2 regions of the Halomonas qaidamensis genome follow, and region 2 is predicted to be linked to the other one. Evidence: predicted binding sites of a transcription regulator. Region 2 holds the regulator's gene; the other holds the start of a gene.
The links. Region 2 encodes PhoB, which activates phosphate uptake and scavenging genes when phosphate is short. Its sites were predicted from a motif close to TGTCATANNNNTGTCANA; they were not measured.
Positions count from the first base shown of each region.

Region 1: the regulator PhoB is predicted to act here: its motif matches at 1,595-1,612, upstream of K1Y77_RS03695 (CYTH domain-containing protein).

Region 1 covers NZ_CP080627.1:775,148-790,435, reverse strand. Annotated here, with positions in the region: gene K1Y77_RS03705 (inorganic phosphate transporter) at 1-817, opposite strand, end outside; gene K1Y77_RS03700 (TIGR00153 family protein) at 827-1,507, opposite strand; gene K1Y77_RS03695 (CYTH domain-containing protein) at 1,644-2,552, shown strand; gene K1Y77_RS03690 (ion transporter) at 2,582-3,478, shown strand; gene K1Y77_RS03685 (L-threonylcarbamoyladenylate synthase) at 3,626-4,249, opposite strand; gene K1Y77_RS03680 (PHP domain-containing protein) at 4,313-5,275, opposite strand; gene K1Y77_RS03675 (YciI family protein) at 5,454-5,753, shown strand; gene mnmC (bifunctional tRNA (5-methylaminomethyl-2-thiouridine)(34)-methyltransferase MnmD/FAD-dependent 5-carboxymethylaminomethyl-2-thiouridine(34) oxidoreductase MnmC) at 5,924-7,936, shown strand; gene K1Y77_RS03665 (YheU family protein) at 7,930-8,202, opposite strand; gene ligA (NAD-dependent DNA ligase LigA) at 8,213-10,276, opposite strand; gene K1Y77_RS03655 (cell division protein ZipA) at 10,364-12,340, opposite strand; gene smc (chromosome segregation protein SMC) at 13,001-15,288, opposite strand, start outside.
Region 2 covers NZ_CP080627.1:3,687,468-3,702,755, reverse strand. Annotated here, with positions in the region: gene yccS (YccS family putative transporter) at 1-1,890, opposite strand, end outside; gene K1Y77_RS16685 (hypothetical protein) at 2,193-2,549, opposite strand; gene K1Y77_RS16680 (HU family DNA-binding protein) at 2,549-2,821, opposite strand; gene K1Y77_RS16675 (NAD(P)/FAD-dependent oxidoreductase) at 2,926-4,119, opposite strand; gene K1Y77_RS16670 (chorismate--pyruvate lyase family protein) at 4,207-4,803, shown strand; gene ubiA (4-hydroxybenzoate octaprenyltransferase) at 4,838-5,728, shown strand; gene phoB (phosphate regulon transcriptional regulator PhoB) at 5,852-6,541, shown strand; gene phoR (phosphate regulon sensor histidine kinase PhoR) at 6,544-7,851, shown strand; gene K1Y77_RS16650 (hypothetical protein) at 8,150-8,479, shown strand; gene K1Y77_RS16645 (hypothetical protein) at 8,947-9,267, shown strand; gene K1Y77_RS16640 (copper chaperone PCu(A)C) at 9,381-9,860, opposite strand; gene cysZ (sulfate transporter CysZ) at 9,985-10,719, opposite strand; gene phoU (phosphate signaling complex protein PhoU) at 10,787-11,512, opposite strand; gene pstB (phosphate ABC transporter ATP-binding protein PstB) at 11,543-12,358, opposite strand; gene pstA (phosphate ABC transporter permease PstA) at 12,352-13,776, opposite strand; gene K1Y77_RS16615 (ABC transporter permease subunit) at 13,776-14,894, opposite strand; gene K1Y77_RS16610 (PstS family phosphate ABC transporter substrate-binding protein) at 14,991-15,288, opposite strand, start outside.

The sequences.
Region 1 (15,288 bases), 860 kb from region 2:
GGGCGAACGCCATCGCACAGGCCGTAAAGATCATTAGTACGCCGAACACCCGTTCAACGTTGGCGTAGCCAAAGTGATCGCTGGTGTTCTGAACGTATTTAACACGGCGTTCCATGATCACACCGAGCGCCATAATGATGATACCAATGACAACAGAAAGCAGCAGGCTTTGACCAAAGCTTAGGTCCAAACCAATGTGCTTTAAGCCCTTGGTCAGGGTGACCATCGCAACGATAAAGCCGACCAAAAAGATATACCCTGGTACATAACGCTTTGCAGCGCTGAAGGGGTCTTTATTTTCAAAAATAAGATGATGCACCGACTTAAACAGTACAAAGCCGATCGTACCTGCAAGCAGCGGTGAAATAAGCCAGCTAGATGCAATTTGACCTACCTTGCCCCAGGCAACCGCTTCTACACCAAGGCCTACCGCGCCAAAACCAACAATAGCGCCTACGATAGAGTGGGTAGTAGACACTGGCCAGCCACGCGCCGATGCAATCATTAGCCAGATAGCAGCTGCCAGCAGCGCGGAAAGCATGCCGTAAACCAATAGCTGAGGGTTATCTGCTAACAATACGGGGTCAAGCATCCCGCCTCGAATGGTTGCGGTCACTTCGCCACCCGCTAACCAAGCACCTAAAAACTCAAAGACAACCGCAATAATAATGGCTTGTTTGATGGTGATAGCCTTCGACCCTACCGAAGTCCCCATCGCATTGGCTACATCGTTAGCACCAACGCCCCAAGCCATAAAAAAGCCAAACACACAGGCCAGGATAATGAAGATTTCACTGTTCTGGACAATAATCTGCATGGAATTTCCTTAGCGGGCGGTCAAAATCTGTAGGCGGCTGCCCACGCGTTCGGCGCGATCGGATAGCTCACCAACCCAATCGATAATCTTGTAAAGAAAGATCACGTCGACCGGTGGAAGCTGATTCTCAAGCGCAAACAACTGTCGCCGAATGGTGATCTGTTGATCGTCAGCTTGGTGTTCAAGGGTGTGCAGCTCGCGGATCATCTTTTGCATGACATCAGACACATTGCGCCCAAAACCGGACTCAAGTAGGTCTTTCAGCTCTTCTAACGCCTGACGCGCCTGAGCCACGCAAGCTACGCTGGTTCGCATATAATCGCGCATGGGGTCAGCCAGCTCATCGGGCACGCGCATTTTACGGCCAAGCATAATGCCAGTAATGTCGCGCACCTTATTGGCGATCTTGTCTTGCACACTGATAAGGTCGAGCAAATCAGAACGCGAGACGGGAAGGAACATCGTGTTAGGCAGATTAAGCCGTAGCTCTGTTTTTAGCGTGTCGGCGTCATGCTCTAAGCGAGTGACGTTTTCACGCAGTTCAGATGCAGTGTCCCAGTCGCCAGCAAGCGATGCTTCAAAAAACGGCAACAATTGGTCGGCACATTCATTGGCCTTGACGATGTGGGCCAGCAATGGCTGGAATGGCGAGCGGCCAAACATCGCAGAAAAAGGATTGGGGGTAACCATATAGCCTTTAGCCTGTTTTCGGGGAGCCTGGAAATGGCGGGCGCCAGTATAAAGAGTGCGCCAGCCGCCGTCATGAAAAGTTCATAATGTCATCAAAATTTAACTGAAACGTCACGATAAAAAGGTGGCTAATGTCATGAAAAATTCAACTGCTTTTTCATCGCCTATTTCTGAACCAACAGAAATCGAGCTTAAACTTGCCCTTGCCCCCGCCCAGCGGAACGCGTTGCTGAGTCACTACGTGCTAGCCACATCACCCCAACAGCAGCACCTTGCGAACACCTATTTCGATACACCAGCAGGGGATATGGCAAAAGCACGAATTGCTGTGCGCCTACGCCAAATAGATGATCGCGTGCTACAAACGGTAAAAACCGCTGGTAAAGGTGGCGGTGGCCTTTCCACCCGACAAGAGTGGGAGTGGCAAGTCCCTGGTGCGCAGCTTGACCAACGTGGTTTGGCTGCCCTGCCGCCTTTTGAAGGTTCATTAAGCACAGCGATATCAGCGCTACGCCCTGCGCTGCGCACCGACTTTACTCGGCGCAGCTGGCAAATCGACTGGCTAGACAGCCACATCGAGCTAGTGCTAGACGAAGGGGAGATTGTCAGCGGTGGCGCTCAAGCCACTATTTGTGAGGTTGAGCTGGAATTAAAAGCGGGGGTTCCAGAGGCGCTTTGGTCGCTGGCCTTGGTGCTTGCAGAAAGCGTGCCGCTGCGTCCTTCGGATACCAGCAAAGCGGCGCGTGGAAATGCGTTAGGCGCGCAGCAGTGGTTACTACCTGAGGCTGACACACCGGCTCAGTGGCTGCACAGGGCCACGATGGCGCTGGATGCCTATCACGACAGTGGGCTTGCACAGCATCTAACCATCACACAACAGGCGTTAGCCACGCTGGCCGCCCACCCACAGCTGAATGAAAACGCCCGCAGCGATGCTTATACCCTGACCACGGCACTGACGGACAACGGGCAACCAACGCCCGCTTACGGCGTTGCTGCGTTAGCGTTGGCGCATCGCTTCGCCTATCAAACCACGCTACGCTAGAAACATTTAGCCCACTTTAGGATGACGCGATGAGTTTTCAATTAACTCCCGGTGCAGAAGGACTTCGCACGCGACTTTTTCATATTATTTTTGAGTCCGATACGCCGGGGGCCAAAGCCTTTGATATTGCGCTAATTATCGCCATCTTAATGAGCGTGGCTGTCATTTTGCTAGACAGCGTAGACAGTTATTCCGAGCGTTACGGACACATTTTTCTCTATGTAGAGTGGGTATTTACGCTGCTATTTACGATTGAACTAGCGGTGAGGATTTACTGCCTAGAGCGCCCTTTCTTATACTTGAAAAGCTTTTACGGCATTGTTGACCTGCTAGCCATTTTGCCTACTTGGCTCGTACTGCTTGTACCCGGCGCTCACGGGCTCGTCATTGTTCGTATTCTGCGTGTCTTACGCATCTTTCGTATTCTGCGTTTAATGGAGTTTGTTGGGGAAGCACATCTGCTCATCAGTGCACTCAAACGCAGCCTACGCCAAATTTTGTTGTTTTTTAGCAGCATTATGATGGTGGTGATGCTATTTGCGGCGCTGATGTACACCATCGAGTCGCCGGAAGCAGGCTTTACCAGCATACCGATGTCAATGTACTGGGCAATCGTCAGCATGACCACGGTGGGCTATGGCGACATTGTGCCTGCCACCTCAGTCGGCAAGACCATCACGGTGATCTTGATGCTGCTCGGGTACTCGATTATCGCAGTGCCGACCGGAGTATTTTCCGCCCAGGTTATCCGCTCTATCCGCGAAGACCGCTACTCAGAAGAAGCTTGCCCCGGCTGTGGCCACGACCACCATGAAAAACGCGCCCGCTATTGTCTACGCTGTGGCACATGGCTGGATGAAGAAACAGAAGACCCACGCAAGAAATCAGCGAAAACGGGGGAAGACGACGAAAGCCTAAAACAGTAAAGCACTTACAAGCTGCAAAGCACTTACAAACAACAAAGCACTTACACGAAGCAAACATCGCTTTAGCTAGAAAACGTCTATTAACTGGCTAAAGCGATTTCTTTATGCATGTTGAAGCCACTTTCATGACCGGGGTTCTAAACAGCGTTAAGACTCAAACGGCGAAATATCGCCACGCCCTTCCCGTATGATTTTGGGTGGCAGTTCGCGTAGATCAATTACACTGGTGGGATCAAGGTGACAGGCTCCGCCATCGATAATGGCATCAAGATGTGCCCCAAAGCGGTCGCGGATCTCTTCAGGGTCGCTCATTGGCAAGGTATCGCCTACTGGAATCAACGTCACGCTCATCAGAGGCTCACCCAGCGCAGCAAGCAACGCATGGGTAATGCGGTGGTCGGGCACGCGTACGCCAATAGAACGGCGCTTCGGGTGCAGTAACAGCCGCGGCACTTCGGTGGTGGCATCTAAAATAAAGGTATAAGGCCCTGGGGTGTGAGCCTTGAGCAACCTAAATACGGCGTTATCCACTTTAGCGTAAGTGCCAATCTCGGAAAGATCCGAACACATCAGTGTGAAATTGTGTTTATCGTCTAACGAGCGCAGCCACTTGATCTTTTCAATGGCCTTTTTTTCACCCAAGTGACAGCCCAGTGCATAGCCTGAATCCGTTGGGTACGCGACCACTCCACCTTTACGGATGATATCGATGGCTTGATCAATCAAGCGTTTCTGTGGGTTTTCGGGGTGAATCTGAAAATATTGACTCATCACTTGCTCCTGCCCGTGGGCACATCGTTGTCCATTTAGTTTCAAGGTTAGCCGATATGCGCTTTAAGACCCAGGGCCTAACATGCCACTGGGTGCATCGCGTAAATGAATTAAGCGCGAATGCTGCCAAATTGGCGGCGCAGCAGTGCGTGGTATGACACTCATACTGCCGGGGGCGGCATGGCTGCCAGGAAAATGAAAATCGCTGCCCATAGAGGCGTATAAGTTGCGTTCGACCAATTGCCGAGCCAGATCACGGGTGCTATCAGGGTTTTGCTGTCCGCTCACCAGCTCAGCGCTTTGCCCGCCTGCAGCTTGAAAGGCATCCATCAGCAAACCTCGCTTGCGCCGGGTAAGCCCATAGCGCAACGGGTGCGCCAGCACCGCCACGCCGCCAGAGGCAACCACCCAGGCCACTGCTTCACTGATTTCTGGCCAGTGGGCTTTTACATCGCCTTTTTTACCACTGCCTAAATAGCGCTTAAACGCGCCAGCCCAGTCAGCAACCACACCTTCGGCGACCAGCGCGCGGGCAAAATCGGGTCTGCCTAAGGGGCGGTCGCTGCCTGCCTGGGCGCGTGCCTTTTCTAGCGCGTTTGGTAAGCCCATTTTTTCTAATCGCTCAGCGATCACCTCAGCGCGTTGGATACGTGCTTCGCGCTGCTGCTTAAGCCCCTCTACCAGAGGCCCTTGCAAGCCGCCGGGCATAAGCGCCACAACGTGAATATTGATCCCTTGCCAACGCGTAGATAACTCGCAGCCAGGTATCAAGCATAAGCCTGCCTGCTCTGCTGCCGCACTTGCCTCGTCAACACCATCCATAGTGTCATGGTCAGTCAGCGACATGTGGGTAAGGCCACGCTCAGCACATAGCTTTACTAGCGCAGTAGGGGTTAGTGCGCCGTCTGACGCGGTAGAGTGCATGTGTAAATCCACCGAGTATCGCTGGTCGACATCAAACACCGGAGGCAGAGCGTTTGCAGGAAGATAGTTCGCAGGAAGATCGTTCGCAGGAAGTAAGGGCATAAGCATGACGCCATGTGGCGAGTTTGTCAGAATAGGAAGGTGTGAATAAAAATGGTGTGAACAAACAGGCATCCTGTTTCCCTTTCACGGTCTACAGGCGCTCGCCATGGTGCGCGCTTACAAGGGCGCGGTCAATTCGACACTGGACAACCGCCCCAGCACTCAAGGAGTTATCCCCATGCTTTACGCTATTATCAGTGAAGATGTATCCAACAGCTTGGAGCGCCGATTGGCGGCACGCCCGGATCACCTTGCTCGTCTGGAAAAGCTGCGTGATGAAGGCCGCTTGGTTCTGGCAGGGCCTCACCCGGCTATAGATACCGATAACCCAGGCGATGCGGGCTTTAGCGGCAGCTTGGTCGTTGCCGAATTTGAAAGCCTTGATGCCGCGCAAGCATGGGCAGACGCGGATCCATACATCATTGCAGGGGTCTATGCCAAGGTAATTGTTAAGCCGTTTAAAAAAGTTATGCCTTGACCGATTGAGGCGAGTGTGAGGAGTCCGCCTTCTTTTTCACAGAGCCTGTGGAAAACTCTGTGAAAACTCGGCGGACGCTTTTCTCTAGGCCAGAGATAATGCCCGCATCAACAAGTTGATCATTTTTTAACCAATTTATATCACTCATTTTCACACCATGGGATATCCGCGTGACCCAACGCTCCACTGACCTGCCTCCGCTCTTGGCATTAAGCGCCCCTTCACTCACTTGGGACGAGACGTCGCCCCATTCAGACGCTTTCGACGATGTGTATTTTTCTAGGGAAGATGGCCGGGCTGAAACCGAGCACGTTTTCCTGGGGGCGAATCACCTCCCCGAGCGCTTTGCGAATTGGCAACACCACCGCGCGTTTGTGATTGGCGAAACAGGCTTTGGCACCGGACTTAATATGCTGTGCGCATGGGCCTGTTTTGAACAGCACGCACAGAGTACTGCGCGCCTGCATTTGTTATCCACCGAGAAATACCCTCTTGATCGGACGTCTCTTGAGCGCGCGTTAAACGCCTGGCCTTCTTTGGCGCACTACGCACAGGTGCTATGCGCCCAGTGGCCAGAACCAGTCAGCGGTATTCATCGTCTTCATCTCAGCGACCGAGTAACCCTCGACCTGCACTTTGGCGATACAACCGAACGGTTGAACCTGTTAGACGGCCAAGTCGACGCCTGGTTTTTAGATGGCTTCGCGCCTGCTAAAAACCCAGCAATGTGGCAGCCTGAACTATTCGACGCTATGGCCGCGCGCTCTCGCCCTGGGGCCACCTTTGCCACATTTACCTGCGCAGGTGTCGTTAAACGAGGATTAAAAGCAGCGGGGTTTAGCTGGCAAAAGGTGCCTGGATTTGGGCGGAAGCGGGAAATGTTAGCAGGCTATATCGACACACCGCCTAAAGACACTCGCCGCCAATCAACGCCTTGGTTTATGCCACCTACGGACAAGCCTGCTAACCATGTGGTCGTTATTGGGGCGGGCATGGCCGGTTGCAGCGTAGCAGCGGCGTTGGCCAAGCGCGGGATTAAGGTAACGGTCATTGAACGCGATGCTCCTGGCGCAGGTGGCTCCGGTAATCGCCAGGGAGCGCTGTATGTAAAGCTAGCAGCGGAAACGAATCACCAGAGTCGGTTCTATTTATCAGGGCTTCTCTACAGCCAGCGCTGGCTTAGCCAGCAGGCGTTCACCTCACCACAGGAAACGCCGCTGTGGCAGCCGTGTGGCGTGGTACAACTGGCGTTAAGTGACAAGGAGGCTACTCGCCAGCAGCGCTTTATGGCACGCCACCCACTGCCAGAAGCGGTGGTATCTGCGCAAAGCGAGACACTTAGTGAGCTGGTGGGTCTTCCCATCACTGCGGGTCATGGACTGTTTTATCCCCAGGCAGGCTGGGTGCGCCCCAAACTACTCTGCAAACACCTGCTACAGCATGCGAATATCACCTTGCACCACGGGGAAGTAGCCAATCTACAGCCCCACGACAGCGCATGGCAGGTTGAATTGGCCAGCAGTGAAACGCTGACCGCTGATCACGTTGTGGTGGCCAATGCGTCGTTAGCTAACCGCTTTGAACAAACGGCAGCGCTTCCATTACAACAAGTTCGCGGCCAGGTAAGCGAAATGAAGCTTCCTGAGGGAGTTCAAGGCCCGCAACGTGTGGTATGCGCGGGCGGCTATGTGTCGCCGCCAGTGGAAGGCGTGCTGACGTTTGGGGCCAGCTTTATGCCTAATAACGCCACGAGCGACGTTACAACAGCAGATCATCAGCGCAATATTGATGAATTACGCCAAACACTGCCTGAATGGGTCGCAACACTTGAGACTGCGGGCGTGGCGCTGAGCCCTGACACGCTAGCAGGTCGTGCTGCAGTAAGGGCAGCCAGCCCTGACAAAAGCCCCTACGCCGGGCCAGTACCCCATGCCGACGCATGGCAACAGGATTACGTGGCGCTGCAAAAAGATGCTTCTAACGTGCCTGATACCCAAGGTGAGCACCATTCAGGGCTGTGGATATCGACCGCTCACGGCTCTCGGGGACTTTCCAGTGCTCCGCTCTGCGCCGAAGTCATTGCCTCACGACTATGTGATGACCCTATGCCGCTAGAGCTAACGTTAGTGGACCATTTACATCCAGGACGACGAATTATCAGTGCACTAATACGCGCTCAGTAATCGCCCTCTTCCTCATCGTCGGCAAGATCTCGCCCAAAGGAGCGCCACTGGGCGAGGGTCATCACTTCGGTCATTTCCAATTCTAGGTCGTGAGCAATAATCAACTCGTGACGCTCAAGCTGCTGTTTAAGCTCGGCTACCCAGCCATTCATACCTGCGCCAGTATCAGTGGTGTCATACCCCTGACGAGTCACAAATGCTTCAAGCAACGCATCCAGCGTTTCCGGCGGTAGTAGTCGCGCGGGCACTTCTATAAAACGGCTCATATAAAACGGCTCATTCACTCTGCTCCCAGGCAGCTAGACGCTCGATAAAGGTGGCTTCATCGATCACTTCAACGCCCAGTTGCTCTGCTTTGGTTAACTTACTGCCTGCGGCCTCGCCTGCCACAAGACAGGTGGTTTTCTTGGAAACACTGCCTGCCACTTTAGCGCCTAGTGCTTGTAACCGCGCTTTTCCTTCATCGCGGGTCATACTGTCCATCGTACCAGTGAGCACCCAGGTTTGACCTGCTAAGGGCGTTGGGCCTTGCGTTACTTCACTCTCCTGCCAAGTGATACCTGCATCAAGTAAGGCTTTCAGCGTTTCTAGGTTATGGGGCTGACGAAAAAAGGTGTGAACATGAGCGGCGACAATCGGGCCAACATCATTAACCGCTTCCAGCGCTGTTTGATCAGCTTCTTGCAGGGTCTGCAGAGTACCAAAGTGGCTGGCTAAGTTTGCCGCTGTGGCTTCGCCTACTTCCCGAATACCCAAGGCGTAAATGAAGCGTGCCAGCGTGGTGTGCTTGGCCTTATCCAAGGCATTTACTAAGTTGGCCGAGGACTTTTCACCCATGCGTGGCAACTCCTGAAGCTGCTCAGCGGATAGGTGAAATAAGTCCGCCGGTGTTTTCACCCAGTCCAGGTCCACCAGCTGTTCAATCAGCTTTTCACCCAATCCATCCACATCTAACGCTTTACGACTGGCGAAATGCTTCAGGGCCTCTTTGCGCTGTGCGGCACAATAAAGCCCACCCGAGCAGCGAGCGACCGCCTCACCTGCCAGCCGTTCAATATCTGAACCGCACACCGGACAGTGGTCGGGAAAAATAATTTCTCGCGCCTCGGCCGGACGCTTTTCGATATCTACCCGCACCACCTGCGGAATCACGTCACCTGCACGCCGGATGGCCACCGTATCGCCAATCATCACACCTAAGCGAGTGATCTCATCAGCATTATGCAGCGTAGCGTTCGATACCGTCACACCGGCAACAGTGACCGGCGCTAGCCTAGCAACCGGGGTAATTGCACCGGTACGGCCTACCTGAAATTCCACATCGTTTAGCGTTGTGACTTCTTCCTGGGCAGGAAACTTAAACGCTACCGCCCAGCGTGGCGCGCGCGCGACAAAGCCAAGTTCTCGCTGCTGGCGTAGGTCGTTTACTTTAATCACGACGCCATCAATGTCGTAACCCAACTGGTCGCGCTTTTCACCCAGCCGCTCGCAGTAATCGGCTACCAACTCAGGGCCATTGACAGTCCGAAGTTCGGCGCTTGCGCGAAAGCCCCACGCTTTGAGCTTTTCCATTTGCTGGCTATGGGTTGTCATTGCGTCATTGCTAAGCGCGCCGTCACCCAAATGCATCATATCGATGCGGGCAACTTGATAAGCATGAAACTCTAATGGGCGAGTTGCGGTAATTCGCGGATCAAGCTGACGTAGGCTGCCAGCCGCCGCATTACGCGGGTTAGCGAATACTTTGCTGCCTTCTTCCCTGGCTCGATCATTGAGCGCTTCAAAACCCGCGTGGCGCATAATGACTTCGCCACGTACTTCTAACAGCGCTGGAATGCTGTCACCCATTAGCTTTAACGGAACAGACCGTAAGGTTCGCAAATTCGATGTAATACCTTCCCCCGTACGGCCATCGCCACGGGTCGCGCCACTAACCAGTACGCCCTGCTCGTACACTAGCGAGACTGCAGCACCGTCGAGCTTCGGCTCACAGCTAAATTCAATCTCCCCAGCCTCACACTCCAAGCGTTCAGCAACACGCTCGGCAAACGCCGTAATGTCGTCACGGCTAAAAGCGTTATCTAACGACAGCATCGGAATCGCATGAGCAACTTCAGGAAACCCTTCTGCTGGCGCGGCCCCTACCCGCTGAGTAGGGGAATCAGGTGACACTACCTCAGGGTATTCAGATTCCAGCTGCTTCAACCGCTGCAGCTTGCGGTCATAATCTGCATCGGTCAGCTTTGGCTCGTCCAACACGTAGTAGCGGTAGTTTGCATCATCCAGGTCAGCGCGCAGCTGACTAATCTCTTCTAGCAGTATGGTTTCAGGCTGACTCATTCAATTGTTCCGGCATACAAAAACAGGTGTTTAGTAACAAAAACACCCGCCTTCTTAGGGAAGGCGGGTGTTAACGTAATGTGCTGCTTAACGCGCTTGAAGTTGACGATGCAGACGATGACGACGCTCAAACTCATGAACACGCTGTCTTGCGAATTCAATGGTTTGTGCCGTCATTACGCTACGGTTCTCATCTTTAAGCTCGCCACCCATATGGCGTACGACCACCATCGCCGTTTCAACCATGGCTTCAAACGCTGCTGAGCTATCTTCAGCACCCGGTAGTGGCATCAAGAACGTAATACCAGGGGTTACAAACTCATCCATTTCTTCAATCGGGAACGTACCTGGTTTAAGGACATTCACCATTGAAAACTGTAGTTCGCTGTCGAAACTTTCAGTTTCAAAACGATGGAAAACCCCCATTTCACGGCTATAACGAAGGCCACAGGCCATGATTAGCTCAAGCAGCTTTCCGCCATCAAACCCTTCAGGTTCCCGCGAAAGCACACTAATTACGACCATTTCAGCAGCGTCAGTTAGCGTATCTCGGGCTCGCTCGCTATTAACATCGTGACGTAACGCTTTTTCTAATGTGGGATGCGTACGAACAACATTATCCCGATACCCTATTTCAGGTGCGTCATCGTCGTAGCCAACTTCATAGTTATCACCATCGTGGTAACTATCATCGTAACTATCGTCGTAAACGTCGCGAGTAGAGACTGTCGGTTCACTATGTTGTGCCGCTTCACGTTCCGCAGCGGCAGCCATTGCAGCCGCCTCTCGCGCTTCTGCTTGCTCTTGGGCAATACGGGCTTTTTCGGCGTCTGCCGCTTCTTTGGCTTCACGACGCTGTTGCGCTTCAAGCGCCTTACGTTCAGCTTCAAGCGCTTTGCGTTCAGCTTTTTGCTTAGCGAGAGCTTCCGCACGTTTAGCTTTTTCGGCTTTCTTACGCGCTTTTTCTTTACGGCGCTCAATTAAGCGACGTTTAAAGGAGCGTCCAATGCCTTCGAAGTCGACTAAGCGGTATTCATCAACCTCATCATCGTCTAACTCTCTCTCTTCACCAGCAGTGTCTGAACGGAGCTGGCGTCGCTTAGGCACGCCAGACGCATGATGTGCTGCATCTTCCGGTTCGACTCTTAGCGTTGGCTCTGCTTGCTCTTCGCTTAGCTCCGCCGTTGGCGCGGTTTTTACTGCTGTTTCTTCAGCACTCATCGAACTCATCGAGGAGTTGTTTACTTCCTCTGACACCGTCTCTTCAGACATTTGAGGATCAGTAGTTACTGTTTCTTGTGGGGATGCTGCCTGTTTTTTCTCAGCATTAGCCACTTGGTCACCGGCATCCAGCGGCGAATTCTCGGCCCGTTCAGATGTTGGCTGCGTTTCACTATTATCAGCGCTAGAGACATTATCGGCGCTAGAGATACCCGAGCCAGAGCTATCAGAATTAGAAGCGTCCGTGAAAGCTGATGTGTGTGCTTTCTGAGGCTCGGCATTAACATTAGGGGTTTCGTCGGCCATAAATACGCTCGGCTCCCGGCGTTCAGGTTCAGCAACAGCAGACAAGCCCAGCGTGTGCTCGACCGAAGCGTTATCTAACTGAACAGATGAATGTTTCGCCGACGTGGAGTGCCCGACAGTAGACGGCTGCTCGTGTTTGAGAGGCTCATTTTTACGCGGCTCGTTTTTACGAGACCAAGAGAAATGTGCATTAGCTTTTGACTTAGCTGAGCTGGCAGAATTTGAAAAAGAACGGCGAAAATCAGACAGCACCCTGGATGGCCCTGGATGCTCCTGGCGCTCTAGCTTGGGTTTTTGACCAAGATTACTATAATCAGCAGGCTTAATAACTCGGGCTCCGCCGTTGGGCAGCTCCCAGTTTATTTCAGCTTCTTTGATCTCATCATTAAATTCTTCGATCTTAGCTGCTGGTAAATCGTTGACTGCTTGATCCAGACGGGGCACACGACGTTGGCGCTGGAGCCTGCGCACACCATCAACCACAATTAGCGATACCAGTGCCAGTCCTAGAATGATTAACCACTCTCTTAGTTCCATGTCGAGCATTCCATGGGTCAATATACCGGTTGCAAAAGTGCGATGCCTGACGGCGTAACATGTCCAATGTTAGCTAACTACTATCAAGCATAGCGCGGTTGCTACAAAAGGGGCCACTTTTTGTGGATTTTCACGCATTCATGCCGTTTGGTTGGCTTCAAGCGTAATTTTGGACTGGATTACCTGTAAAAAGTGCCATTTTAACGCTAATTTGTCCCGATATCTGCATTATCATGCCATCATTTACGTTTCATCATGCCATCATTTACGTTTCGCTGAGGGCTATTCTTCTTATTGCGTGCACTTTTTAACACGTGCTTTCGATGCATACGCCTCCCTTAACCTACGCGTATGAAGGCGACAGATACAGAGCAGGCTATTTTTTTAACTTTCCGCAATAAAACGACACATTTCTGCTGACAGCTCTCTTCATGATGCTTCCTAAAACACGATTTCTAAAGATCGATTTCTAAAAAGCGTGGAACATCATAAAAGCATTTAATAACCAATAGATTATAGCATATTGCTTTTAATTCTTAACAAGCCATGGGTTAAAGGTAATATAAGTTCATATTTTGTAAGAGGAGCGGTTACTACACCCGTTTTCAAGGATAGGTTTCAAAAACAGGAGCAAAAGCAAGCTTCATTCAAGACCTGCGCTTAATCAACTAGTGCTGCAGCCTCATCTATATCCACTGACACAAGCCTCGACACACCAGGCTCCTGCATAGTAACCCCCATTAAGCGCTCGGCTGCTTCCATAGCAATTTTGTTATGGGTGATATAGATAAACTGAACGCTTTCCGACATTTCTTTAACAAGTTTGGCGTAGCGGCCAACGTTAGCATCGTCTAGCGGTGCGTCTACCTCATCCAACATACAAAAAGGTGCAGGGTTGAGCTGAAAAATGGCGAAAACCAACGACAGTGCCGTTAGCGCCTTTTCACCGCCCGACAGCAGGTGGATGGTGCTATTTTTCTTGCCTGGCGGCCTTGCCATAATGGCTACACCGGTTTCCAGCAAATCATCCCCGGTTAGCGTTAACCAGGCTGCTCCCCCGCCAAATACCCGAGGGAAAAGCGTTTGCAAACCGGTATTAACTTGTTCGAAGGTTTCACGGAAGCGCACTCGCGTTTCCTGGTCAATACGCTTAATCGCCCGCTCTAAGGTTTCTAATGCTTCCGTAAGCTCAGCATGCTGCGCTTCCAAATAATTACGCCGCTCCGCCTGTTGGTCGTACTCTTCGATCGCCGCAAGGTTAATGGCGCCTAAACGGCGAATCTTATCTGACGTGTTTTCCAACCGCTCTTGCCAAGCAGTTTCGCTGGCATCGCTAGGCAAGTGCTCGGCCAACACATTAGGATCATGGCCTAGCTCTGCCAATTGCTCATCCTGGGTAGCCGCTTTAAGCGCCAGCGCTTGAACATCCATTCGACGCTGCTGCAACTGCTCACGACTCTGTTCTAAGTTGCGCTCATGCTGCTGGCGAGCCAGCTCGTCGTTGCGCAGCTGCTCAGCTAATGTCTGAGCCTGCTGACGGGTATCATTAAGACGCCGCTCCTGCTGCTCGCGCTGGTGTAGCAACTCTTCTAACTCTTCAGCAGCCAATTCGTCTGGTTCTACTAGCATTTCCCGTGCTTCTTCTAACTCAGCAATACGTAGCGATAGACGTTCTTCACTATCGCTACTGCGATTTTGCTGGGCACGTAGGCTATCCCGTTCAGCCTTTAACCGCTCTCTCTCTAGCGCTAACGACTGTTGCCGCACCTTCATAGGAGCGTGCTGTTGATTTAGCCGGTCGCGCTGCTCTCGCTGGTAGTTGCGATGTTCGGCGCTAGTTTCACGGGCTTCGGCAGCGGCTTCCAACTGCTCCATGGCGGTATGCCAACGGGCACGCTGTTCTTCTAAGGTGAGTGTTAACTCCGCCTCATCCTCTTGTAGCTGGGCGAGCTCATCATCCAGCTCAGTGGCACGACTCTCTAAATGCTCCAAGCGTTGAGCTAGTCGCTGCTCTTTTACCGCCAGCTGTTGAAGCGAAGCCGCGTGGGCTCGCTCTTGCTCGGCCTGCTGTTCGCGGGCTTGCTCTAGCGCTTCAATGGCTTCACTGGCAGCCTCACACTGCTCATCCAGCAACGTTAACGCGTCTTCATCCTGTGTAAGGCGGGCGTCTAATTCATCAAAACGACGGCGTGTAACCAACAATGCATCAACGCCGTCACCATTGGCCTGTTGATGCAGCCAGCCCCGCCCACGCCATACACCTTCTCGGCTGACAACACTCTCTCCGAGCGCTAAATTAGCTAACAGCGCCTCAGCATCTTCGCTCGTTTCTACGAAGTGAATACTTGCTAACCATTCGCTTAATGCACCTGCTCCCGTCACCAGTGAATTCAAGCGCTGTGTTGATGAAATAGGCCGCTCAGTTTGATCAATTAAGCACCAGTCGGTAGCAAGAGCGTTAGGTAGTGCAGTTAATTGATTCTCAGGTACTAAGCGGGCGTTTAGCCATGGCGCAAGCAACCAGGAGATTACTCGCTCCCAGCCAGATGCCACACTGATCGCCTCGCCAAGCCGTGGCGCATCAACTAAGCCGTGCGCCGCTAACGCAACGCTTAGATCAGGGTCGTGATCTGTCAGGGCGGCATCAATTAACGCCTTTAATGACGCGAGTTCGCCTTGATGTTGGCTGAACTCGGCGCGCTGTTGATCACGAGCATGGGTGGCCTGCTGATAAGCGGCTTTGGCATCGCTATAGCGATGCTGCCATTGGTCTCGCTCGGTTTGAAACGCTTTAGCGCGCTGTTCGGATTCTTCCCGCAGGGCTTGGCATTCAGCGTGTTCGTTGCGAAGGTCAGTGATATCTGCTAATTCACCGCGCTGCTGGCGTCGACGCTGATTTTCTGCCTGCATACGCGCTATGCGTTGCTCTAAATCGCGCAACTGGTCTT
Region 2 (15,288 bases):
ATGGGCACCGAGGGCAGATAAATGGCTCAGCAGCGTATTAGAGAGCACCAGAAAGCGTAGGCCGTTGTCTGCATCTTGTTTACGGTAGTGGCCTGGCTCGTGGAGCATATTGGTAAGCAGCGTTGACAGCGCGGCATCGGCATTATGGGCATTGCGGCGGGCTAACCGGTAAGCCAAATCGTCTTGTTTCCCATCCTCGTACTGATGCACTATTTCATCCAAATAGCGGCGATGGTTGACGAGCACATTGGCCGCTTCTCGATACAGTTTGCGGCCTTGCCAGTCGGGGAGAATAAAAAATACTGCCAGCCCTGCAATTAGTGAACCGATCAAGGTATCAAAAAGGCGCGGCCAAATCAGATTAAAGCCATCACCTACTTGGTTGAAGCTACATAACACTAGGAGGGTGATAGAGGCGGTGGCGATCACATAATGCTTTTCACGGTTGGCAAAAAATGAGACTCCCGCTGCCACTGCAATCATGCTTTGAATGCTGGCCTGGGGGAATAGGCTAATCGACGCCCAGCCGGCAATTAAGCCAAGCACGGTGCCCAGAATACGCTGGGAGAGAAAGCGCCGCGTGGTGGCAAAGTTAGGACGGCAGACAAATAGTGTGGTTAGCAAAATCCAAAACCCCTGTTCTGGGTCGAGCCACTGGAGCAGTCCATAACCCACTAATAGTGCAATCGATAGGCGTAATGCATGGCGAAATGTTGGAGAGTTCAGCGTCAAATTTAGCTGAATACGTTTCCATGCTTCTAGCACGCTAGACGGAGAGCGATCATAAAGAGAGCTATCACGGTGGCTATCATTGGTGTCTGGGTTATGGGCGCTGGCAATCTGCGCTTCCAGGGTAGTGAGATTGTCGGCAAGCGCATTGAGTGGATGCATCAGCGGACGCCATTCTGCTTTTCCCTGTTCGTTTAGGTTGGCGATAGAGGCACGTAGATCGGCGAGTGCCTGCTCGCTCTGTTCATGACCAAAGGGGCGGTTAAGTAGCAGCGACTTGGCTAGCTGTCGGCAGGCTCGTCCTTGCTGGTCTAAAAGTCGTTGGCAACGAAAGAGGACATCGTGGTGGAAAAAAGCTTCAGTGAGTGCGCTATAAGGGTAGTGAGTAGAACTTGCCCGTTCGTGAATATCCTGGGCGATAAAATAGACCTGTAGATAGCGGTTCAGTTTGCGGCTGCCGCGCTGGCCTTCTAAGCGGCGGAAAATCATCTCTTTTGCTTGGTTGAGGGCATCGACCACCTTGCCGTTTTGTCTAGCTAGTGCCACACGACGGGCTTCCAGGTCTACCCCACGAACAGGTTCAAACAGCGCCGACTTCAATATTAAAAATTCACCTAGCGCTTTATATACCCTGGCCATGCTTTGCTTAACCGGTTGACGCGAAAAAAAGGCGCACCATAAGATCGAAATAAATCCGTACCACGCTGCCCCGGCAAGCAACAGCCATTGTCGGGCAGCCACGTCTTCGTCAACGCCACCGTGCTGTTCAATGTTGATCATCGAATAGATCGATAGGATTAATGTGCCCGAGGCAATGGTGGCGTATCGTTGGCCAATGGCACCCAGCATAATCAAAGTGAAGGTAGAAACTGCTAGCCCTACTGCAAACAACCACGGCCATGGGAAAAGCCACTGAACGATAAACGAGGCTGAAGCAAAGCAAGCAAGGGTGACTAGTAGTGCTTGTAAGCGTCCCTGCCAGCTGTCATCGGTTTCAGAAAGAGCGCTCGCAATAATGCCCAAAAATAGCGGAATCACCAGCGCGATGTCACCCGCAAAACCACTAAATAGCAACGCCCCACTGAACGCGATAAACACGCGCAGGCTATAGGCGAACTTATCTAGGGTCCAAAGACGCCGCAAAGGCAAGGATATCGGCATAGAGGCTCTTAGCGTTCTCTTTTTTAGACTTTAGTTTAATAATTAGTATAGAGGGAATGGCCTGTGCTTGTCTTTACCTGCCGTTATCAATGACAGTGTTCTCCCTCACGTTTACTGACACTCCCCGCCCAGCCGGCTTTATAGGTGAGTGGGCGGACAAACTCGCCCCAACCCGCATCAATACAGCACCTTGGCGGTACACGCTTATATCACCGCCCGGTTGGGCAATGCTTTACACGCTGAGTGGTAAACAAAAAGAAAGGAAGAAAAAAGCCCGCCACTTTAAGGTGGCGGGCTGTTTATTACATATTTTTCAGTAGCTTCTGTAGCTTGTTCATATCAGCAGAGTCGCCCACTAGGCGAACTTCACCGGCTAGCATACCGTCGAGAAAGGCCTGTTGTGTAGGTTTCTTGAGTATTTTTAACGCGGTATCTTGATCGCGGAAACGTAGCTCAAGGTCTAGGTCAACGGGCAAGCCTTTGCCGGTAGTGATGCCTTTTGGTGACATTCGATAATACCGTGCAATGCTTAGGTCTTCCGTGGCAACACCCCAGTCCAGACCGCGCATTCGCTCAAGCTGTTCCCGAAAGCGCGGTTTGCGTCGCAGGGCTCTTTTAAGCAGTAAGCTCAGTAGCCACAGCGTCAGCTTGAGTTTCATTAGGAAACGGCGTCCTTAAGCGCTTTGCCTGGCTTAAACGCAACGTTTTTGCTGGCAGGAATCTGCAGTGGCGCGCCAGTTTGTGGATTTTTGCCAGTACGTGCAGCACGTTCGCGCACGGTAAACGTTCCAAAACCAATGAGAGCGACATCTTCACCTTTGGCCACGCTATTGGTGATTTCGTCCAAGATAACGTTGAGCACTTGACCTGCTTTGTCTTTGGATAGATCAGCGCTTTCAGCAATGGCGGCGGCGAGTTCAGGTTTGCGCATAAAGGTATCTCCCTATGTGAAAATCAAGCGTAAGTTCATCGATGTTATTAGCAGCATTGCTCAGCTGGTTAGCTTTTTCAGCTTAGCCGTAAATGCGGCGAGAATCAGCCTAGCAGCGCAGGGGCCGTTCTGGAAAGCTCCACTTTCCTTCTCACGCAGCCACCTGTCAACGCAAATCCAATCAAACGTCCGTCTTTATTTTCAGCAATGGCTGTCATTTCGTTTCCTTCTCCCTCAATTTGCCACCGTGCTGGCGTGGTTGCAGGTGGGTAGGCAACAACGGGTAGTAAGGGCGTTTTTACTATCACAGGCCATGCGCCAAAGCTGACGCTGGTTGGCTTTCCGGTAAGTGTCGATGTCAGCGCTTTTATGCACGCTTGCAAGGGCTGCACGTACATTGCATTTACGTCCTCAACGCAAGCCACATCGCCTAACGCAAATATGTGGGGTTGCGAGGTGCGTAATTGGCGGTCAACCATGATGCCGCTGCGGGACACCGCCAGCCCGGCAGTTTCTGCAAGCTCGCTGCGCGGCGTTAAGCCGGTGGCCAGTAACGCTATGTCGGCAACATAGTGGTCGCCATTATCAAGGTGCAGCGATAGGGCATTGTCGGGGTTAAGCGTCAGTGTTTGTAGGGTGCGCCCTAAAGCAAGCTGAATACCTGCTGCTTGAAAAGCGTTACCCAGTGCTTGGCCTAACGGTTCGGGCAGTAGACGTGGCAGTGGCGCGCGCTCTGGCGCAATAAGGGTGACTTGATGGCCGCCAGCATATAAGTCATTAGCGAATTCACAGCCCACCAAGCCAGCCCCCACAATTGCTACCCGTGCAGGCGCTGCCGCCAAGGCATCATAAAAGCGGCGATACTCGTCTAAATCGTTCACCGTAAAGCACCGTTTGGCGACGTTTTCCGGCACGCTAAAGGGTGTACGTGGCGCCGCGCCAGTCGCTAGTACAAGGTCATCGTAGTGAAGCTGATGACCGTTACTGAGTACTATGCGCTGGTTATCCACATGCAGGTGTACGACCTGGGTGTGGGTAATTAGCTCGGCATTAAGCTCTTCGGCAACGTCGCGGGCGCTGCGCTGTGCCAGCTGGTCGGGCGTTAAGCGCTTCGCAAAGCCGGTGGAGAGCAGCGGTTTACTGTAATCATCGCCGCTATCCGCGCTGATGAGGGTAATGGTGCGTGTATCGCCTTGCCGGCGCAAGGCTCGTGCAAGGCCAATCCCCGCCATGCCAGTGCCAATAATAATCAGCGCTGAATGTGAGTTGGACAGTAGTTGTGTATCGATTGCGGGCATGCAGTCACCAAAAGTCGGTGGAACAAAAGCCAGTATGGTCACCATGTTACACTAGCTCTATATGTATTGACCGCCTCGGAGACCCTGGTGAACGCCCCTACTTTTCGGCAAGCCTCTCTAGTCCCTCACCAACTCGTTACTCATCGACTATTTACTCATTGGCTACCCGTTGCGGCGGCTCGTCCTGGGATGAGCGCCCCGTGGTGGCAGTGGGTAGCCTCGAAGGATTCCTTGACAACACGGCTAACCGTCGCAGGCGACATCAAGGCGTTTCGGGTGCAACTGCTGCGCCAAACGGTTGGTTTTCCCCTGCGTGATGAAGCGCTGGCGCTTGGCATTGCCCCGCGACGCTATGCCTGGCTAAGGGAAGTGGCACTGTGTGTGGGAAATAAACCTTGGGTGGTTGCGCGCTCGGTAGCGCCACTTAGCCAGTTACAAGGCAAAGGCTTGGAAGGGCTGGGCGAGCGCTCGTTAGGCAGTTGGTTGTTTCGACAGCCCGATCTAGTGCGTGGACCGCTTTACGCTACCCGCCATCAGCCACGTTTTGTCGTCGAACAGTCTGCGCTATTGGCAGACAGTGTATGGGGGCGGCGCTCAGTGTTTCAGCACAGCGGACTGTCGCTATTGGTACAGGAATACTTTTTATCAAGCATGGCAGATGATCTTGACCTGCCTTCGCGCTAGGCTAGTGCCAGCGTATTCTTTTTGAGAGGTAAGCATGGATCGTTCTCTGTTGCGGCCAACGGGATGGGCCCGAGTGGCAGATTTTTTACATTTAATGCGCTTAGATCGCCCGATTGGCACCTGGCTACTGATGTGGCCAACGTTATGGGCGCTTTGGATAGCGGCTGACGGTGTGCCTGAGCGTAATGTGCTGCTAATTTTTATTGCTGGTGTGTATGTGATGCGTGCCGCGGGCTGCGTGGTCAATGATTACGCTGACCGTCACTTTGATGGCCATGTAAAGCGCACTAAGCATCGCCCATTAGCCACTGGGCGTATCAGTGAAACCGAAGCGCAGCTACTGTTTATCGCGCTGGTTGCCGCCGCTTTCGTTTTAGTGTTGCTGACCAACTGGTTTACGGTGCTGCTTTCAATCGGCGGTGTTGTTTTAGCGTTTATTTACCCCTTTATGAAGCGGTATACCCACTTCCCACAAGTGTTTTTAGGAGCGGCGTTTTCTTGGGCGATCCCCATGGCATTCGGTGCAGTATTGGGGTACGTTCCGTTTGAAGCGTGGCTGTTGTTTAGTGCGAACGTTTTATGGACAGTGGCTTACGATACCCAATACGCCATGGTCGACCGCGACGATGACCTTAAAATTGGCATTAAATCTACCGCGGTGCTGTTTGGTAGTGCTGACCGCTTTATCATTGGTGTGCTGCAAGCAGCGACATTGTTGCTACTTGCATGGGTGGGAATACGTGTTGGTTTGGGAGGGTTTTTCTGGCTTGGGTTAACGGGGATGGCCGCTACGTTTGCCCACCAACAGCGGCTAATTGCTGGCCGTGAGCGTGACCGCTGTTTCCAAGCATTTCTAAACAATCACTGGTCTGGCTTATTGATTTTTGCAGGAATAGTACTGAGTTGGTGGCCAATCACTGGCTAAATATCGTCTTTGTCATAGAATTGTCATCAAGTCATGGTGTTATCGTCATTGACATGTCACTGAACTGTTTTGTTGAACTGTTCTTTCGAACCAGTTTTCATTGAACACCGTGAGGCCCCTGGAATGACCGCCAAGACCGTTTTGATTGTCGATGATGAAGCGCCTATCCGCGAAATGATCGCCGTGGCGCTTGAAATGGCTGACTATCGCGTACTTGAAGCGGATAACGCCCAGGATGCCCACGCCATGATGGTTGACCATCAGCCAGATCTACTTTTGCTGGATTGGATGATGCCCGGTACCAGTGGTATTGAACTGGCAAGGCGTTTGAAGCGTGAAGAAGCGACAGCAGAAGTGCCTATAATCATGCTAACCGCCAAAGGCGAAGAGGATAATAAGATTCAGGGGCTTGAAGCTGGCGCTGATGACTATATCACCAAACCTTTTTCGCCCCGTGAGCTGGTAGCGCGCTTAAAAGCAGTGTTACGCCGTACTACGCCTCGTGGCGTCGAAGATCCTATCGAAATCAATGGCTTGCTTTTAGATCCTGTCAGCCATCGGGTGAGCGCTTATGGCAAAGCATTGGAAATGGGGCCGACAGAGTATCGTTTGCTGCAGTTCTTTATGACCCACCAAGAACGCGCTTACACACGTAGCCAGTTACTTGATCAAGTGTGGGGCGGTAACGTGTATGTTGAAGAGCGTACCGTAGACGTCCACATTCGTCGTTTACGCAAGGCCCTCGGGGAAGCCCACCAAAACCTTATTCAAACGGTGCGTGGCACTGGATACCGCTTCTCTGCCCGGGTGTAACCGTGCGTTTGTGGAGCCGAGAACTGTGGCGCTTTGTTTTGTGGGCAATGCTAGGCCTTTTCCTAGGGTGGCTGGTGGCAGTTCCAGGCATCGGTCTAGCGGCGGGCCTTACCGTTTGTCTTGGCTACCATTTACGTCAACTACGTGCGCTATTTAAATGGTTAACGCTTCATCCCCATGATGAACCCCCCGCAGCGAACGGGATATGGGGTGAGCTATTTGATCGCTTGTATCGCTATCAAAAAAGCCAACGGATTACCCAGAACCGCTTACGCGCGACGTTGGCACGTATTCAGGAATCATCTGAAGCAATGCGTGATAGCGTAGTTATGTTGGACCGGCATGGTGACCTAGAGTGGTGGAACAGCGCAGCGACAGAAATGCTGGGCCTACAAACGGCTCATGACCGTGGCCAGCACATTACCAACCTGCTTCGTGACCCAAGATTTATCAGCTATTTTAACGCGTGTAAGTACGGTGAGCCGCTAACCTTGACGTCGCCCATCGATGAACGGCGCATCCTTCAATATCAAATTACCCTTTATGGCGATGATGAACGCTTAGTAATGGCGCGAGATATTACTCGCCTCCATCGTTTAGAGCAGATGCGTCGTGACTTTGTGGCGAACGTTTCCCATGAGCTACGTACCCCGCTTACAGTGTTAACGGGGTATTTAGAAACCTACGGCGAGCTGAAAGATCAGTTGCCGCCGCGGTTAGGTCGCGGGATTGGCCAGATGGAAGAGCAGACTAAACGCATGCAAAATTTGGTCAATGATTTGCTGCTACTTTCGCGGTTAGAAATTGATCAAGGGGGAGAGGATCACCAACCGCTAGCGGTAGGACCGTTACTCGATAGTATCCGCCGCGATGCGCTTGCACTTTCTAATCAACAACACAGTGTTCATGTTGTGCTTGAGAGTGATGCGCGGCTCATTGGTAGCGAACAAGAGCTGCATAGTGCTGTTTCTAACCTTGCCTTTAACGCTGTGCGGTATACCCCAACAGGAAGTCAGATAACGCTTCGCTGGAAAACGCTACCAAATGGTGGCGCCTGCATTGACGTTGATGATGACGGTGAAGGGATAGACCCGGTTCATATTCCACGCCTAACAGAGCGCTTTTACCGTGTTGATAAAGGGCGTAGTACAGCGACGGGTGGCACGGGCCTTGGCCTTGCGATTGTGAAGCATGTACTACTAAGACATGATGCACTGCTACACATTGAATCCCATCCTGGCGAAGGAGCCCTCTTTCGCTGTGTTTTTCCCTCCTCCCGGATTGTTGAAAACGAGCATAGCCTGACATAGGGCTTGTAAATACAAATATTGTATAAGTGTGCCATGCTGTCATATAAGTATGGATACATAATGCTCATGTGCCATTTCTAACCAGTTTGCCTCCCTTATTTCGAAAGACTTATGTTGTGCTTGCGCCTCTGTTTTTTCCTTAAGTTTTTGTTTATTAAAAAATTATTGTTTTTTTTTGGCTTTTGGCATAACGAATGCAAGTATGTGAGTAAGAGAGAACACCACAGGAATTGGTAAGCCGAAAGGCAATCTTTCTTACCATTTAAGCAGTATTGAACAGCGATCGAGGAGATGGAATATGATGTCCAAGGAACTACTCAAGAAAGCTGGTATTTTAAGTGTAGCGTTCGGTCTAGTTGCTAGTCCTGCGGCATTCGCTCAAGAGCCAGCAGACCCAGCGAATAATATTTCTCCAGATGAACAGCCGGTTGGTAGCCAGTCTGATGACGCGTCAGGCACTACCGGAACTGCTGGATCTACAGGAACTGGTGAGTATGACAAACAAGATTTGACCCATGACGAAGGCGATAACGCTAGCGACATGGAACCTAACTCAATGGAACATGGCGAATCAGATGCTGGCTATGACAGCACGGAAGAATTGCCAGAAGAAAATAGTGGCATGTAAGACTTACCCGTCTAGTATTAACTTTAGTAACTGATATTTTCTAAAGTCAGTATAGCTCTTACTCTTATGGATGAGCCATTTAGCAACACGGATGTTTCATTGCACGGATGCTCTTAAATTCAAGGATTGAATTATTCGACGATTATCACGCTGGTTAGGGTTAATTCCAAGGTTGGAGTCCCTCAAATGGATAGGAAGCCAGCAGTGCACATCGCGATCAGTAAGAGTGCTCAAGACCCCACCTAGGTGGGGTCTAATTTTTTGCGTAGATTAATTTTTGTGTGTAGCTCACATTTTATTGGTAGTTGAAAGGGGGTTTATACCCTATTGCCTTGTTAATGCCTGAGTTATAGTGAGTGCTTAGAGCTAATATATTCAAATATAGTGCTTGGTGACTGACAAAAAGGTATCTCGTATTATTAGCCTGTCGGTTACTCCATGTAGTAGGTGGTCAAGGAGTTTTAGGTATGTTGTTGACATCATTCATTAAAAAAGCAGCTGTTGTAGGTTTGTTGTTTGGTCTAATCACTAGCCCAATGGCATTTGCGCAATCTTCTATAGAGCTGAATCAGGAACGCGCTGATAATCAAGAAATTATTCAGCCTGAATCGCGCAATACCTCGGGTCCTGCGAGCTATTCAGCTAAGGATTTAATCAACGATAACGAAAATACGCTGACCTACTCTCCTTCTAGCCGTAATAGCAAAGATGATGAAGAGTCTAAAGCTAAATCAGGTTATCGTGCTGAAGAGCTAAATCGTGAAGAGGGGAGCAGTACACGCTGGTAACCAGTGTGACGGCTAAATTTATGAGGTAAAGCACGCGTTTTTATTAATAAAGCCCCACTTCTATGGGGCTTTTATATGGTGGCACCGCTCAGGGCAATGGCACGCTGTGGTTATTAATGCTGATGATGGTGATCAGCATCTGTGCTTCCTTGCTGGGCATCTTGTACCCAAACCTCTATTTCAATGTCGTCTTGTTGAGCAAACTCTAACGTAATGGGAAAACGCTCACCCTCTACCAGTGGCTGGTGTAAGCCCATTAACATCAGGTGATAGCCGCCACCTGGGCGCATCGTCAGTGTTTCATCTTTAGCGATTTCAATGGCGCTGACATGGCGCATTGTCATCATATCGCCATCCATTTGCATGTCATGCAGCTCAACACTGTCACTCACAGGTGACTGCGCACCAACTAGTGTGACGGGTTCTGTACGAGCTGTAATATCCAGATAAGCGGCACCGTTTACTACGCCAGGAGGAGTTGGTGTGGCAAAAGGGTGAACAATCCTTAACTGGTCGGTTTGAACGTCGTGAGCCGATGCAAAAGAGACGCTGCTAGAGAGGAGAGCCGTCAGCCAGAGTGCGCGGGTCAGCATGGTCGTATTCCTTGTAGGAGCCTTGTTTCTTAACAAGGCTTATGCTTAATCTTGATAACACTAGGTAAGCCAAACAACCTTAAGGTAACAAATAGGTTGGGCTAGCGTTATAGCAGATAGGCCATTAGCGATGAGACGTAATGTCGCGCGTACCACGGTAATGGTCATCCCACATTAATACGGCACCTGCCACCGCGCCGGGAATCAAGAACAGGTTGGCAAGGGGGATCCAGGTCACTAGCATAATTAATCCGCCGTAGGTGAGACTGGGCCACCACTGTTGCGATAGTCGTGTGCGCATATCTCTAAAAGTTATCTTATTGTTATCCATGGGATAATCTAAATAAGTAATCGCCATGATCCAGGCAGAAAAGAGTATCCATAAAATAGGGGCTATCAGGTTTAGGCCGGGTATCCAGCTAATGACAAACAGTATCAGCATACGAGGCAGAATATAGCCGAGTTTGACTAGCTCGCGGCCTAAGGCGTCGACGGCGGTTTTGGCTAGCCCGCGGTCGTCCAGTGGTTCACGCCCTGTCGCTTGGCGTTCTACCTTGGCTGCTAAAAATCCATAGAAAGGTGCGGCAATTAAGTGGGTAACCAGGGTAAAGGTAAAAAAGATTACCAGCAGCAGACTGATAAAGAACAGAGGCCAGATGAGCCATGACAACCACTCTAACCAGCTTGGTACCATCATCATTGCGCTGTCTAGCCAGCCAGAAAAGCGGTTGACTACAAAACTCAGCATGCCAGCATAAACGAAGATATTGACCAGAATGGGTAGGAAAATATAGCGCCGCAAGCCCTTTGTGTACACCAGACGTGTACCACGACTTAGCGCTGTTATCGCATCCAACATGCCTGCTCCTTATAAAAACGCCCAGATAAATTATCTGGGCGTATTGCAGGAGGAATTGAGTGCTAGGTCAAGATTTTTTAAGCACTTGCGGGTCGATAGAATCGGGGTCGCTGTGGCGTATATCTAACCCTTTTACTAGGTAGACGACGTACTCAGCTAGGTTATTGGCATGATCACCCACGCGTTCCAAGGCGCGTAGCACCCACATGATGCTAAGTACGGAGCTAATCGAACGCGAGTCTTCCATCATAAAGGTCATTAGTGAGCGCATGGCGCTACCGTACTCGTCGTCAACGAACTCATCTTCGCGGACAACTTGCATCGCAAGTTCGGTATCAAAACGCGCGAAAGCGGTAAGCGCATCGCGTAACATTTTACGCACATGCTCGCTAATATGGCGCACTTCTACTAGACCGCGAATATTGCCGCTATTTTCGCTTAAAAGTAATGCATTTCGAGCAATTTTGCTGGCTTCGTCGCCGATGCGCTCAAGGTCAGATGTTGCGCGAATCACCGCTAGCACCAAGCGCAAATCGGAAGCCGCTGGCTGACGACGAGCCAGTACGCGGGTGCATTCATCGTCAATCTGCAGTTGCAGGTCGTTTACTTGGCGATCATTATCGCGCACTTTTTCAGCAAGACGGCTATCGCCTTCAAGTAGCGCAAAAACTGCATCTTGCACTTGTTTTTCCACCAGGCCGCCCATGGCCATCAGGTGGGTTTTTAGCTCTTCCAATTCTTGGTTGAATTGGCGAGAGATATGCTGGCTGTGGGTATCGCTCGTAATATCCATTGAGCACTCCTGACGTAATGTCTTTAGGGCCTAGGTAATGCGGCCGGTGATGTAGTTTTCGGTGCGTTGTAAACGCGGGTTGGTGAACACTTGATCCGTTGGCCCGTACTCAATGAGTTCACCGTGCTGCAAAAAAGCCGTGTAGTCAGAAACCCGCGCGGCTTGCTGCATATTGTGGGTAACCAGCACCAGTGTTAGCTGTGACTTTAGGTTACGGATTAGCTCTTCGATTTTTAAGGTTGAGATAGGGTCTAGCGCTGACGCTGGTTCGTCGAGTAGCAACACATCTGGCTGCACGGCCAGCGTACGAGCAATGACTAGGCGCTGTTGTTGGCCTCCGGATAGCTGCCACGCCGAGCGATGTAACCGATCTTTTACCTCATCCCATAGCGCTGCCGATGTTAGAGCCCATTCGATGATGTCGTCTCTTTTTCGCTTGGGTAAACGCTGTTGTAAACGTAGGCCAAAGGCAACGTTTTCATAAATCGACATAGGGAAAGGGTTTGGCGTCTGAAACACCATCCCAACGCGCCGCCGCAACTCGGTGACATTCATGTCTGGTGCATGAATATCTTGTCCTTCAAGCTGAATATGGCCGCTATGTGTTACCGATTCATTAAGGTCGTGTAGCCGATTGATTGCGCGCAACAGCGTTGATTTACCGCAGCCAGAGGGGCCAATAAAGGCCGTTACGCTGTGGCGCGGTAGGTCTAACGTTAGGTCGTTTAACGCCATTTTCCCCGCATAAGCGAGGTGAAAGTGGTGAATGCTCAAACAGCGTTGTTCAGCTGAAAAATGCGTCACGGGTGTTGGAGCCACCTTGTCGGACGATAAGGACGCTAACATTCGTTTCCTCGCTGACGCCTTAGATAATGACGCAGAAATATGGCAGTTAGGTTAAGCACTAGCACAATTAACACCAGTAGTAGCGCGGTAGCGAAAACCAAGGGAATGGCAGCCTGTACATCTTCACCGTGAAAGGCAGTATCAAATAAATGATAGCCGAGGTGCATAAATTTGCGCTCTAGATGAAGGTAGGGAAAGTCGCCATCTACAGGCATTTGAGGCGCTAACTTAGCAACGCCAACTAACATTAGTGGCGCTACTTCTCCAGCCGCTCTAGCAATCGCCAAAATTACCCCGGTTAGCATGGCGGGTGTTGCCATGGGCAGCACAACCCGCGTCAACATTTCAAAACGCGTAGCGCCCAGTGCAACCGCGCCTTCCCGTTGTGCATCGGGTATGCGAGCAAGCCCTTCTTCGGTAGCAACAATCACCACGGGTAATGTGAGCAAAGCCAGTGTTAGCGATGCCCACAATAGGCCACCGGTGCCAAAAGTGGGTGAAGGCAACTCATCACTAAAAAACCAGCTATCGATAGAGCCGCCTATTCCGTATACAAATACCCCAAGACCAAACACGCCATAAACAATCGAGGGCACGCCTGCAAGGTTTCGTACGCCAATGCGTACCAAACGTGTTAAGCGGTTTTGATGGGCAATTTCGTTAAGGTAAATAGCAGCGAGAACTCCAAATGGGGTAACGATCACTGACATCAAAATGACCATTAATACGGTGCCAAAAATGGCTGGCCACACACCTCCGCCTGTATTCGCAGCACGTGGGCCTTCACTTAGAAATTGCCAGATGCGCTGCCCCCAGGCGATGGTTTTTTCCCCCCAAGACATAGCGTTCGGCGATTGAAAGTGGCTAACATTCGCCAGCGGTTGACGAAGGGTTTGGCCGTCTGCGGTAGCTAGCACTAACGTTCCAGGGGGCCGTTGGTTGACGGGTAAGGCAAGCGCATCTTGGATGAAGGCCCAGGCTGCCTGGTCTGTTAGTCGTTGATCGCCACTCTCCATAGCGGTTAAACGGCCGATAAAATCGCCCCATGGGGTACGCGTTAAGCGGATAAGATCTGCTGGCTTGGTCTGCTGGCTAATGTCATCAATGGCAATCCAGTGCCAGTTGCTTCCCGTCACCTCTTGATTACCAGTGAAATAGAGCCGCTCAGTCCCTGCTCCTTTAGGCAGCGCCATTTCACGTACCGGCTGTCCAATCACAACCTCACCTGAATTTAGGGTGACTTCCTCAAGAGATGCTGGCCAAAAATGGCCTAGCCCGCGAACCGCCAATAGCGTTATTAATGATGCCAACATTAATAACGAAAGCGACACACAGGCAGCACAAAGCCACGGCCAGAGCCCGCTACCGTTTATGTTTGAAAAACTGCTTTTTGACAAGCCAACACGCTGCCAATGCATTAGCGTGTGCCTCCTAAGCGTTGATAGCGTCGGCGCAGGCGTTGCCTGACTATTTCAGCTAACGTGTTCACCACAAAAGTAAAAATGAATAAGGCCAGTGCTGCCATTATCAGCAAGTGGTAGGTCAACCCACCCGGTGATGCCTCGGGAAGTTCAATGGCGATAGAGGCTGATAGTGAACGTAGACCTTCAAACGGACTGGCGCTAAAGAGTGCGGTGTTGCCGCTGGCCATTAAGACAATCATGGTTTCGCCAACGGCGCGGCCAGCACCAATCATCACGGCTGAAAAAACGCCGGGCGCTGCAGTGGGTAGGGCAACTTTCCAAAGCGCTTGCCAGCGACTAGCCCCTAGTGCTTGGGCGCCTTCCATTAAAGTAGGGGGCACATCCGCGAGCGCATCTTCTGCAAGCGAATAAATGCTGGGTATCACCGCAAACCCCATGGCAATGCCTACAATTAATGCATTTCGCGTGGCGTAATCAAGACCGTAACGTTGATCCAACAAACGACGCAGATCGCCGCCAAGCCAATGCTGCTCGATAAGGGGAGCCATCCACATAGCCAGAACCGTCATGCCGGCCAGCCAGGGAAGAAGCCATAAACCAGCCCAGGAAAGCGGCAGCCGCTGGCGAAAGCGGGCAGCAATCCGGTGCCACAGGTACCCCGCAAAGACGGCGCTAAGTGGTAACCAAATGATGATTAGTAGGGTGCTGGCCAGGTGTCGCTCTACCCAAGGGGCGAGTAGTAAACCGGCAATAAAGCCAATGACAACACCAGGTACCGCTTCCATCAGTTCAAGCGTTGGCTTTAAACGGCTACGAAGACGTGCTGACATAAATAGCGCTGAGTACATCGCTGCACCCAGGGCAATGGGTGTTGCGAATAGCATGGCAGCCAGTGCGGCTTTTAACGTGCCCCAGGCCAGGGGCGAAAGTTTATTGAGAGAGACTGTGTCGCCAAAAGCGAGCAGCGGTAGCGTTTCCCATATTAGGAAAATGCCAATCGCTAAAATGGCCAATAAGACACCAATACCACCGGCGGTAATAAGCCCAGTGGCAAGTCTGTCTTGCATGTGGCGCAGCGGCTGACGCGAAAAGGGTAGCCGAGGAGGAGTCATGTCGACATCATAGAAAAGCGAAAGCCGTCACAAAAATAAGCATGCATGGTCGAGTCTCCTTACCCTATCGTTTGTTTGTGACAATTAAATGACAGCTCACAGGCGTTGGCGCTGAGCATCGCGTAGGCGTTTAGGGAGCGGCACAAAGCCTGCTGCTTTAACAATCTGCTGACCTGCGTCGGAAAAAATAAGCGATAGAAAGGCTTGTTCCACGGGCGGTAGTGATTCGCTGGGAGGCAGATTAACGTAAAGATAGAGGTCGCGTGACAATGGATAGTTTCCCTGTTGTATGGAGCGTTCGTCAGGCGCAATAGCGGTGCCGTGCTCATCTACTAGGCGAAGTGCACGTACCATGGAATTCAGATGGTTATAGCCTGCATAGCCTATGGCGTTG